3 regions of the Comamonas sp. Z1 genome follow, and region 1 is predicted to be linked to each of the others. Evidence: predicted binding sites of a transcription regulator. Region 1 holds the regulator's gene; each other region holds the start of a gene.
The links. The regulator FNR, encoded in region 1, switches genes on or off when oxygen is low (the NO sensors DNR and NnrR bind a similar motif). The targets are predictions, from matches to a motif close to TTGATNNNNATCAA.
Positions count from the first base shown of each region.

Region 2: a site for FNR is predicted at 2,755-2,768, ahead of FSY45_RS15360 (hemerythrin domain-containing protein). Genes of this name have one in related genera too.
Region 3: a site for FNR is predicted at 2,226-2,239, ahead of cyoA (ubiquinol oxidase subunit II). Genes of this name have one in related genera too.

Region 1 covers NZ_VOQT01000001.1:487,417-491,513, reverse strand. Annotated here, with positions in the region: gene ccoG (cytochrome c oxidase accessory protein CcoG) at 1-1,125, shown strand, start outside; gene FSY45_RS02175 (FixH family protein) at 1,252-1,557, shown strand; gene FSY45_RS02170 (hypothetical protein) at 1,815-2,078, shown strand; gene fnr (fumarate/nitrate reduction transcriptional regulator Fnr) at 2,142-2,864, opposite strand; gene hemN (oxygen-independent coproporphyrinogen III oxidase) at 3,133-4,097, shown strand, end outside.
Region 2 covers NZ_VOQT01000008.1:42,069-46,165, reverse strand. Annotated here, with positions in the region: gene FSY45_RS15375 (magnesium transporter CorA family protein) at 1-412, shown strand, start outside; gene FSY45_RS15370 (dienelactone hydrolase family protein) at 578-1,270, opposite strand; gene FSY45_RS15365 (MarC family protein) at 1,453-2,100, shown strand; gene FSY45_RS15360 (hemerythrin domain-containing protein) at 2,197-2,694, opposite strand; gene FSY45_RS15355 (ABC-type transport auxiliary lipoprotein family protein) at 2,867-3,550, opposite strand; gene FSY45_RS15350 (MlaD family protein) at 3,657-4,097, opposite strand, start outside.
Region 3 covers NZ_VOQT01000001.1:179,587-183,683, forward strand. Annotated here, with positions in the region: gene FSY45_RS00820 (tripartite tricarboxylate transporter substrate binding protein) at 1-537, shown strand, start outside; gene FSY45_RS00825 (MFS transporter) at 655-1,995, opposite strand; gene cyoA (ubiquinol oxidase subunit II) at 2,334-3,389, shown strand; gene cyoB (cytochrome o ubiquinol oxidase subunit I) at 3,452-4,097, shown strand, end outside.

The sequences.
Region 1 (4,097 bases):
GGGCTGTTCCTGTTTACCGCCGTAGCCGGGCGTCTGTGGTGTGGCTTCTCCTGTCCGCAGACGGTCTACACCGAGATCTTCATGTGGATCGAAAGCAAGGTCGAAGGCGATCGCAGTGCCCGCATGCGTATCGACAAGAGCGGCTGGACTTTGGAGAAGATCTGGAAAAAGTCGCTCAAGCAGTTTCTCTGGATCGCTCTGTCTCTTTGGACAGGTTTCACCTTTGTCGGCTACTTCGTGCCCATCCGTGAGTTGGGTGTGGAGTTGATGGCCTTCCAGGGCAGCTGGCAGATTTTCTGGGTGGCGTTCTACGGTTTCGCCACCTACGGCAACGCCGGCTATATGCGCGAGCAGGTCTGCAAGTACATGTGTCCCTATGCACGCTTTCAGAGTGCCATGTTTGACAAGGACACCATGATCGTCAGCTACGACGCCGAACGTGGTGAAGCTCGCGGCCCGCGCAAGAAAGACGTCGACTACAAGGCACAGGGCCTGGGGGACTGCATAGATTGCAAGCTTTGCGTTCAGGTCTGCCCCGTGGGCATCGATATCCGCAAAGGGTTGCAGTACGAATGCATCGGCTGCGGTCTGTGCGTCGATGCCTGCAACTCCGTGATGGACAAGATGGAGTATCCGCGTGGCCTGATCCGGTTGACCACTCAGAATGCCGTGGCCAAGGCCTGGAAGCAGGTGCAGGTGATTCGCCGCATTTTCCGCCCGCGTGTGCTGATCTACTCGGCCGTGCTGGTGGCCCTCAGCGCTGCCATGATCGCCAGTCTGGTGCTGCGCGAGCCGCTCAAGGTCGATGTGATTCGCGACCGTGCTGCGCTTTCGCGCATCGTGGCGGGCGGCAAGCTGGAGAACGTCTACCGTCTGCAGATCATGAACGCCACCGAGTCCGAGCAGCGCTACCGTATCAGCGCCGTGGGCCTGGAGAATCTGGAAGTCGCATCCGAGCAGGAAGTGAGCGTTGGCCCTGCAGAGACGCGCGGCATTGCGGTGCGGCTGCAGATTCCGTATGGCTCAGCAACTCCCGGCTCGCACCCCGTACACTTCAATGTGGATGCAGTGACTGCCGGAGCAGGGCGTATTTCCGAGAAGACGGTGTTCCTGGTGCCGCGTTAATGCCAGGTCTTGACGGTCTTCGTGAGCCATCACGGAGGCCGGACAAGGGCACCGCCAATCGGCAACAATTTATGCCACCCTGCCGTGTGTGTCTGGGTGGTCAGAATTTTGGAAAGAGGTTTCATCATGTCGGCAGCACAAGCCAAGGTCTCGCAAACGGCCAAGATCATCCACCCCGAGGACGGCAAGCCCTGGTGGAAGTTTGCCCATGTCTGGCTCATCATCGCCGGCCCGGTGATCGTGGTGATTGCCGGCTTTGTCACCGCATACATCGCACTGAGCAGGCCTGATCCCGTGATTGACCCTGACTACTACCGCCATGGCATGGAAATCAACCAGCGCCTGAGCGAAAGTGAAAAAAGCCTGGCCCCAGCAGTCACCGGCCGCAATCATGCGGCCACGCCAGCCAAGGACCATCCGCTGGATCGCTGAGCGCTCCGGCGCTTGCTCCGCCAAGGTCGCTTTTGCGGCCTTTTTTGTTGCCGATATCAAAATCAGAGCGTGTTGCGCATGCTCTGCCTAACGTTGATGTAGAAGCAAATGGTTTTTTGATATCCAGATGGCGCAGGATGCTACTGAAAAGAGAGTGGTTCAGGGTTTCCCGCCACGGTGCATGCCCGCAGTCCTGCATGAACGGTCACCACTGTTGTGCAAAATATGACCAAGCCCACAGCCCAAGGAGAATCAGGATGGATGCTCGACGCTGGATGTGGATTGTTTGGCCGGCCTTTCTGGCGGCGGCAATCATGGAGATGGTGGTTTTCGCCTTTGTGGACCCGCTGGATGTGCACTGGCTGGGCTCCCCCCTGGACTGGTCGCGCCAGGCCATCTATACGGTCGCTTTTTTTGCCTTCTGGGTCGTGACCCTGATCGGAGGTGCGATGACGGTGATGCTGGGGCGCTCCGTCAGCGATCTCAATGGCGGCATCGTTTCCGAGCCTCTGCCCGATTAATTCGCACAGACAAAAAAGCCCGCTGTCCGCGGGCTTTGTCTTGAGAGTGTCTGTCGACTCGGTTCAGTTCTGGCATTGCTGGCTGTTGACGATGCGTTTGAGCGCCTCGGTATCCAGGATGCGCAGGTGGCGCTGCTTGACTTCCACAATGCCTTCCTCTGCAAATTTGGAGAAAGTGCGGCTCACGGTCTCGAGCTTGAGGCCCAGGTAACTGCCGATTTCTTCGCGCGTCATGCGCAGCACCAGTTCCGACTTGGAAAAGCCGCGTGCCGACAGGCGCTGGACCAGGTTCAACACAAAGGCCGCCAGGCGCTCTTCGGCACGCATGCTGCCCAGCAGCAGCATCACGCCATGCTCGCGCACGATTTCGCGGCTCATGACCTTGTGCACATGGTTCTGCAGGGCAGTGACCTCGCGCGAGAGCTGCTCCAGTTTGTCAAACGGCATGACGCAAACCTCGGCGTCTTCCAGGGCCACGGCATCACAAGTGTGGTGGTCGTTGACGATGCCGTCCAGACCAATGATTTCGCCAGCCATCTGAAAGCCTGTGACCTGATCGCGTCCGTCTTCGGTGGCCACGCTGGTCTTGAAGAAGCCGGTTCGTATGGCATACAGCGAGGTGAACTCTTCGCCATTGCGAAACAGCAGACCGCCGCGCTTGACCTTGCGGCGCGTGGCCACAATCTCGTCAATGCGCTCCATTTGTTCATCGTCCAGGCCCATGGGCATGCACAGTTCACGCAGATTGCAGTTGGAGCAGGATGCTTTGATGGTCTGAAGATTCATGGGCTTTTTGCAACGGCGCAGACAGACACGGAGTGGAGAGTCGCGCTGGTCATTGACCTCGTGGTTGAAGATGAGATGGATCAAATTGTCGCAGCACTTGCCTTGAGGTCTCTTGATTTTCATCAAGGACAGGGTGATTGCCTTGGGGCACATTGCCTGTATTCGTTCAAAAACATGCGCTTTTGCCTATTTTGGGCATGATTTTCAGGATCTGATTTCCATTGAAATCTGCTCTATACAGAGTGTGGGCGCACCCTAACTCCCAGTTATGACCGCAGTCACGCCTGAGTTGCTGAGCCGCTTTGATATCCCCGGCCCACGCTACACATCGTTCCCAACAGCCGACCGTTTTGTTGAGGCTTTTGGTGCAGACGACTACATACTGGCACTCAAGCAGCGCAAGACGCATTCTGGCTCGCGCGCTTTGCCCCTGTCCGTTTATGTGCATGTGCCGTTCTGTGAGTCGCTTTGCTATTACTGCGCCTGCAACAAGATCGTGACCAAGCATCATGAGAAGGCTGCCGAGTATCTGGACTACTTGAGCCGCGAGCTGGCCATGCATACCGAGCATTGCGGCAAAGGCCAGCTCGTAAGCCAGCTGCATCTGGGCGGAGGCACACCGACCTTTTTCAGCGATGCCGAGTTGCAGCAGCTGATGGTCTTGATGCGTGAACATTTCAAGCTGGATCCCGCGGGCGAGTACTCCATCGAGGTCGATCCGCGCACCGTCAGCAACGAGCGGCTGAGAGCTCTCAAGGACATGGGGTTCAATCGCCTGAGCTTTGGCGTGCAGGACTTTGATCCCGCGGTGCAGAAAGCGGTGCACCGCGAGCAGCCCGCCGAGCAAGTATTTGCGCTGGTGGCCGAGGCGCGCCGCCTGGGCTTTGTCTCCATCAATGTGGACCTGATCTACGGTTTGCCCAGGCAGACGCCCGAGTCTTTTGCGCGCACGCTGGCACAGGTCAATGAGCTGCGCCCCGATCGCATTGCACTGTATGCCTATGCGCATCTGCCCGAGCGCTTCAAGCCGCAAAGGCGCATCGAATCGGCAGACCTGCCCATGGGGCAGGACAAGCTGAACATGCTCTCCGGCGCAATTGATGCATTCATGGATGGCGGTTATGTCTATGTAGGCATGGACCACTTTGCGCTGCCTGACGACTCTTTGGCCATTGCCAAGCGCCAGGGGCGCCTGCATCGCAATTTTCAGGGCTACAGCACCCAGCCTGATTG
Region 2 (4,097 bases), on a different contig from region 1:
CGTGCAGGACTGGACCGAGGCGCTGGAGGGCTGGCCGCCCGAGCACACACCTGCGCGCCAGCATGAGCGCGAACTGCTGCGCGTGCGCTCGCGCGACGTGCTCGAACATATAGAGCGCGTGACCCACCACATTCACCGCATGGAGCAAAGTGCCGAGACCGCCGTGCAGATGCACTTTTCGGCTCAGAGCAACCGCGCCAACGACATCATGCGCACGTTGACCACGGTGACGGCCATCTTTCTGCCGCTGAACCTGATTGCCGGCATCTTCGGCATGAACTTCGAGTTCATCCCGTTCGTCCACAAAAAGGACGGCTTCATCTGGGCCCTGGTGGCCATGGTGATCATCACCGTGGTGCTGGTGGCCTATTTCTGGCGCCGCCGCTATCTGGAAAGCGAAGAAAAAGAATGACCCCCTGAGGCGCTTCCGCGCCTTCCCCCAAGGGGGACGACATCCTCGCTGCGCGGCGGCGCTTGCTTGATGTCTCTGATGGGGGACCGCCCAGCGGCAACGGGCTTTAGATAAAAACAGCTGCTTGCGCTTATATATAAAGCACAAGCAGCTATTGTTTTTATATCAACCCAGATGCTGGGCGAAGAAGGCCAGAGTGCGCTCACCTGCCAACGCTGCAGCGGCTTCGTTGTAGGAGCCGCGCTGGTCGCAGTTGAAGCCATGGTCGGCTTCATAGACATGGACTTCCACCTTGGGCTGGGCCTTCTTGAAGGCTTCGACGGACTCCAGCGAGATGTAGTGATCCTTGCTGCCGAAATGGGCCAGCACCGGGCACAGCGCCAGACGGCTGGCTTCCAGTTCGCCCGTCATGCCGCCGCCGTAGTAGCAGACTGCAGCCGAGACGCTGGCCAGATTGCAAGCCGAGCGCCAGGTCATGAGGCCGCCCCAGCAAAAGCCCACCACGCCGATCTTGCCGCCAGGCACCAGAGTCGCCGCATAGGCCACGGCCGCTTCCACATCGCGCAGCGCTCCAGGCTCAGGCAGGGCTTCCACTGCGGTCTTGAGCGCAAAGCCGGCCTTCATGTCTTCTTCGCTGTAACCCAGCTCCACATCGGGCTTGACGCGGGCAAACATGGCGGGCGCCACGGCCACATAGCCCTGGGCTGCGTAGCGGTCTGCCACGGAGCGGATATGCGAATTCACGCCGAAGATCTCCTGCAGTACCACGATGGCACCGCGTGCCTGGCCCTCGGGCATGGCCACATAAGCCGGGGTTTTTGCGCCATCCACGGCTGTCAGTTCAACAAAGCTGCCCATTGCGAAGCTCCTTAACATGGTTCAAAAGGGAAATCCGCGACGCGGCCGCCAGCAATGCTGTAATGGCTGATGCCGCGTCGATGATTCGGCCATTTTTTCACAGGAGTGTTGATGCAAGCTATCTCAGCCCCACAAAAGGCCGACAGTCGCAAGAAGCCCCCCATGCCAGGAGGCGAGCTGTAATGGATATCAAGCCGCTGATCACCCTGGTCGCCATCATCAACCCGCTGGCCATCGTCCCGTTCTTCATCCACTACACGGCCGGCTTCGACGCCGAGCAGCGCTGGCAGACGATTCGCACCGCCGCCTTTGCCGCCTTCTGCGTGATTGCGGTCTGCGCCCTGCTGGGACTGCAGATTCTGCAGTTCTTCAATATCTCGCTGCAAAGCTTTCAAGTCGGCGGCGGCCTGCTGCTGCTGATCAGTGCGATGAACATGCTCAACGCCCGCCCCGCCGAAGACCGCCCCAACAATGCCACGCTGGCAGCCGGCGTCGAGAAGGCCGCCGAGGGCAACAGCATTGCCGTCGTACCGCTGACCATTCCGCTGCTGACCGGGCCTGCCGCCATGTCCACCGTGGTGATCTATGCCGATCAGGCGCGCACCATCTGGCAGCATGTGGCACTGGTCGGTTATGGCGTGGTGGTGGCCGCTGCCATCATGGTCTGCTTTTCATTGGCCCACCCGATTGCCCGTGTGCTGGGCAAGACCGGCATCAATGTGATGACCCGGCTCATGGGCCTGATTCTGGCAGCGCTGGCCATCGAGGTGATGGCGGGAGGCCTGATCAAGATCTTCCCCATCCTGGCCTCCCCGGCAATATACCCTTGACCCCCTGAGCGGCTGCGCCGCTTCCCCCAAGGGGGACGGCAGCTTCGCTGCGCGGCGGCTCTTGCTCGCTGTCTCTCGCCTTATCGCGTGCCAGTTTCAGGCAGTTACCACTTCCATTTTTTCAGCTTCACCACAGGCACCACCGCAGCCGGTGATCGGCTCCGCAGGCAAAGCCTCGGGCACCAGCACCGCGCCGGTCACCGGGTCAAAGCCCGCGCGGCGCATGTGCAGGGCCAGGGCGGCATCCATGTTCTGCGCATGGTGGCTGAACCACGGACCCAGCTCGGCCGCCATATGGCGGATCGTGGCCAGATCGCCCTGCCCGCCCTTGACCGCCCCCTCGCGCAGCACGGCCAGCACCACCTTGTGCTGCTGGCTGTGGCAGTTGCCCGTGGCAAAGCCCGTGGTCTGCATCCAGCGGTCTTCCTGATCGAAGTGCTGCTGGGTATGGGCAATCAGCTCGTCCCAGAGCGCGCACAGCTGCTCGTCGCCCGCAGCTTCCACCTGGGCCAGCAGGGTGACGAACTCTTCATGCACCGCGTCCATGACGGGAAAATCCAGGATGAGAGCGGCATTCCATTCGAGGCTGGCCATGGCAGTTCCTTGTGCGAGGTTGAGGAACTGGCAGCTTAAGAACAAGGCCCGGCCCGGCCATTGACCCACATCAGCAAAGCAGCTGCGCGCGAGTAGGCAGGACTTGCCCGGAATCAACAAAGCCCTGCATGGCAGGGCTTTGGGAGCGGAAATGCCTGGGACTGGTCGGGCCCTAGCGCCCGTAACCCTGCAACCAGCGGCTGAGCTGGGCAGCCGCCTCGTCCACGGCGCGTGCCATGGCCTGGGCACCGCCGGCTGCGTCGGCTGAGGCAGCCGGAACTTCGACCGTGAACACCTTCTGGCCCAGCAACTGGTTGCCTGCACTCTCGCCGGCACCGATCAGGCTGGCGCTCAGGCGCAGCAACGCACGGCTGTTGCTGGCGTTGTCGAAGACCTGGCTGAACTCGTCCACCGTCACGCGCAGCTGCGCAATCGAGCGCTTGTCGGCCTGCAGGGGGCGGACATTATCCTTGCCCGAAAGCACGGGGCGCTCCAGCCCCAGGCGCATGCGCAGGCGCTGCTCCACCATCTGAGCGGGAGGCAGGCTCCAGCGCGCGTTCTGGTAGGCACGCAGTTGCTGGCTGTCGCTGTAGTTCAGACGGTAGAACATGGCCGTCAGGCCCTCGGGCAACCCCGGCGCCTGGACTTCGGCCAGCACCAGCGGTACCGGCGCCACGGAGGGTGCGGCCGCATTCGCGGCCGGCACTGCCAGGTCGGCCATGCCCAGGTCATATCGCACCGGTTGCGTGGGTGCCGTGGGCAGGCCCGAGCAGGCGGCGAGCGCCAGTACCAGGGAAGAAGCGCCCAGCAATCGCCATGCTCCGCGGCCGGTGAGTGAAATCTTTGTGTCTGCCATATTGATTCCTTTGGGACTTAGGCCAGTCAGAATGAGTAGCAGGCATTTCCATCGAAAAGCTGCCTGCCCGATCCGAATTGGCGCAAGTCGTGTCCTTGTTGCTTCTTCACTTGGCCGGAGCCACGAAACCGGCCTCGCCGGGGCCTGGCAAGCCCATTCCCTGGCCGTAGATGACGGATTGCGGGTTGTCATTGAAGCGGCCCGCGGCCGCGCCCATGCTGCGCGCGGCGCGCGAGACATCGTCGGCCGCGCCGTTCATGCGCGGCAAGGTGCTGCGCCCCAGCGACTCGGCCGCCTGCGACAGGGCCTGCGTGCCCTCGGCAATCTGCTGCAGCGGGCCATCGGGGGCATTGACCTTGCGCACGGTCTGCTGCAGATCGGTCGCCACGCCCGTGGCGGCATTGCCGGCCTTGGTAAGGGACTGCAGGGTCTGGTGCGCATCTGCCGTGATCTGTGGAAAGTCCTTGGCCGTCTTGTTCATGGTCTCGGCCAGATCCTTGATCCCGCCGGATGCGGCAGCGATATTGTCGAGCGCCACGCTCACCCG
Region 3 (4,097 bases), 310 kb from region 1:
AAGGCGCACCCCGGCAAGCTGAACTACGGCTCCTGGTCCGTGGGCAACCCTGTTCACCTGGGCTCGGCCCTGCTGGAAAACCAGACCGGCACCAAGATGGAGCATGTGATCTACAAGGAAACCAGCCAGCTGTACCAGGGCGTTGCCAATGGCGAGCTGACTTTTGCCCTGGGCTCCCTGGGCACGGCAGGCCCGCTGGTGCGTGGCGGCAAGCTGCGCTTCCTGGCCGTGGCAGCTCCCAGCCGTATTGCCGGCTTCGAGAACGTGCCCACGGTGTCCGAATCGGGCGGCCCCAAGGACTTCACTGCCATCGGCTGGAACGCCCTGGCCGTGCGCCCCGGTACACCCCCCGCCGTGATCGAAAAGATCCGCACCGATGTGCGCCAGGCACTGACAGGGCAGGACGTCAAGGACAAGTTCGCAGCCTTCGGCTACGAATCCTTCAATCCCACGCCTGCCGAGTTCAAGGCCTTCATGGCCTCCGAGAGCAAGCGTTTCGGTGATGTCATCAAGAAGGCCGGTCTGGCTCTGGACTGATCCGTCTTCCAATCGATAAAAAGCCGCCTCTTGCAGGCGGCTTTTTCATGTCCTCTGGTATCAAGAAAAACGCCCGATGCAAGCACCGGGCGTTTTTCAGGGAAGTTCACTGACTTCTTATTGGTCGCGCGCCTCGATGGCACGGTTGATGCCCAGGGCCGCCAGCGTGCACAAGGCGCCCGACAGCAGATAGATACCCAGAGCCACCAGGCCGAACTTTGCCGAGACACCCAAGGCCACCAACGGAGCGAACGCCGCGCCGATCAACCATGCCATATCGGTGGACAAGGCCGCACCGGTGTAGCGGAAGTGAGGCGAGAAGTTGGAGGTCACGGTACCCGATGCCTGCCCGTAGGACAATCCCAGAAGGATGAAGCCCACAATGATGAAGACATTGTTTCCCACCGTACCGCTGCCCAGCAGCCAGGGCGCCAGGAAACTGAAGATGCCGATCAGACAAGCCATGGTGCCCAGCGTATTGCGGCGGCCCACACGGTCGGCCAGCCAGCCAGAGAGCATGATGGCCATCCCCGCCAGAAGTGCGCCGATGATCTGCACCACCAATACATCGGTCACCGACTGATTCGAGTACATCGAGATCCAGGACAGCGGGAACACGGTGACCAGATGGAACAGTGCAAAGCTGGCCAGCGCCGCGAATGCGCCGATCATCACATTGCGGCCTTCGCTGGCCATCAAACGTGTGACGCTGACAGGCTCCAGTTCGCGCTCCTGCAGCGCCTGTGTATAGGACTGGCCCACAACCAGGCGCAGACGAGCAAACAAGGCCACCACGTTAATCGCAAAGGCAACGCAGAACGGGAAGCGCCAGCCCCAGCTGAGAAAATCGTCGGCACTCAGGCTCGAATACAGATAGGCGAACAGCGCTGCGGCAATGATGAAGCCCAGCGGAGCCCCCAACTGCCCGATCATCGAATACCAGCCGCGCTTGTCCTTGGGTGCCGACATGGCCAGCAGCGAAGGCAGACCGTCCCAGGTACCGCCAAGAGCCAGGCCCTGCCCGACGCGCAGGATCACCAGCGCCCAGACCGCTTTCATGCCAGCGACTTCATAGCTGGGCAGGAAGGTCATGCCCACGGTGCAGACGCCCAGCAGCAACAAGGCCAGAGTGAGCTTGGTGGCTCGCCCCCAGCGGCGCTGCACGGCCATGGATAGCGCCGTGCCGACAGGACGGGCCACAAAGGCCAGCGAGAAAATGGTAAATGCCGCCAGCGTGCCATCGAGCTTGGACAGATCGGGAAACAGCAGTGAAGGAAACACCAGCACGCAGGCAATGCCGAACACGAAGAAGTCAAAGTACTCGGAAGAGCGCCCGATGATCACCCCCACGGCAATCTCGCCGGGGGTCACATCCTCGTCGGTATCCGCGTAGGCCAGGGTTTCCGAGTTCTCATAGTCTTGCTGAGTAAGACCAACGGACGGGTTCATGCTTGTCATAAAGGTACAACTCCTTGTCTTACTTTTCAGTCCTGGGGACGCTTTCCGTTCTACGCCCAAGCATGTGCAGCTGCAATAGAGTTTTTGCCCTGAACACTGTCAGCCCAGCCCTGTGCTGGCCCCGTTTCTGAGGGCTGATTTGACAATTTCAAGCCCTGCCAGCTCAAAGTTTGTCCACACGCCAAAGCCGCTAAACCCTTGTCGCATAGCGCATTTCCAATCCCAAGCTGTTGACCTTGGACAAAATGTCCAATGGACAAGCCCCTGTTTGGTATTACATTTGCCGAGATCCAGTAATCCGCGTTTACACCTAAGCGCGACTTTGTCACGCCCAAAGCATGTTAAAAATCAAGGAAATCCGTGGGCCCGCGTGGCTCTCAGCGGCCGCTTTGACCGCAACCCTCGCCGGTTGCAGCAAGGCCGTCGTCCTCAACCCAGCTGGCGATGTCGCCAAGCAGCAAGGCGATCTGGTCATTACGGCCACTTTGCTGATGTTGCTCATCATCGTCCCCGTCATCTTTTTGACGCTGCTGTTTGCCTGGAAATACCGCCAGTCCAACACCGAAGCCAAGTACGACCCCGAATGGCACCACTCCACCGCGCTGGAGCTGGTGATCTGGACGGTTCCCCTGCTCATCATCATCGCTTTGGGCGCCATTACCTGGATCAGCACCCACAAGCTCGACCCCTATCGTCCCCTGGACCGCATCTCCGCCACCAAGGCTCTGGACCCCAACGTCAAGCCTCTGGAGATCCAGGTCGTGTCGCTGGACTGGAAATGGCTGTTCTTCTACCCCGAGCAAGGCATTGCCACCGTCAACGAAGTGGCTGCCCCGGTGGATCGCCCCATTCACTTCAAGTTGACCTCCACCCACACCATGAACGCGTTCTACGTTCCTGATCTGGCCGGCATGATCTACACCATGCCCGGCATGCAGACCGAGCTGAACGCAGTGATCAACAAGCCCGGTGTCTATGGCGGCAAGTCCTCTCATTACAGCGGCGCTGGTTTTGCGGGCATGACCTTCAAGTTCCACGGTCTGGAAAACGAGCAGTTCGATCAGTGGATTGCCAAGGCCAAGACCGAAGGCAAGGTTCTGACACGCGATGCCTATATCGATCTGGCCAAGCCCAGCGAGCGCAACCCCGTTGAACGCTTCGCCAGCGTGGACGAAGGCCTGTACCACAAGGTCCTCAACCGCTGCGTGGAAGACGGCAAGATGTGCATGAACGAGATGATGGCCATCGACGCCGCCGGCGGCAGGCCACCTGCACACCACAGCAAGACCTCCAGCGTGACCCTGCCCCTGGATGTCTGCACTTCCAAAGACGCTGACCGCGTTGTCGCCCTGCTCGACGAAGTCGCCGCCTCCGGAGCTGTCGCACAGCAATAAGTAGTTCACGGTGCGGATGCGCTCAGCGCTCAGCCGCTCCAATACGACAAAAGAGACTCAACATGTCTGAAACAACAACCCCGGCCTCCCACTGGCTGTTGGGCCGTATCACATGGGACCAGATTCCCATGACGCATGAGCCCATCGTGCTCATGACCTTTATTGCCGTGGTGCTTGGCGGCCTCGTCGTGGTCGGCGGCATCACCAAGTTCCGCCTCTGGGCTCCGCTGTGGAACGACTGGATCACCTCCATCGACCACAAGAAGATCGGCATCATGTACATGATCCTCGGTCTGGTCATGTTCCTGCGCGGCTTTGCCGATGCCGTGATGATGCGTCTGCAGCAGTCCATGGCCTTCGGCGACAACATGGGCTACCTGCCTCCTCACCACTACGACCAGATCTTCACGGCCCACGGCGTGATCATGATCTTCTTCGTGGCGATGCCCTTCGTGACCGGTCTGATGAACTACCTGGTTCCTCTGCAGATCGGCGCACGTGACGTGTCCTTCCCGTTCCTGAACAACTTCAGCTTTTGGATGACTACCGGCGGCGCCGTGCTGGTGATGATCTCCCTGTTCCTGGGCGAGTTCTCGACCTCCGGCTGGCTGGCTCTGTCCAATCTGGGGCACCAGAGCGGCAGCACGGGTCTTGATTACTACATCTGGGGCCTGCAGGTCGCCGGTGTGGGCACGACCTTGTCAGGTA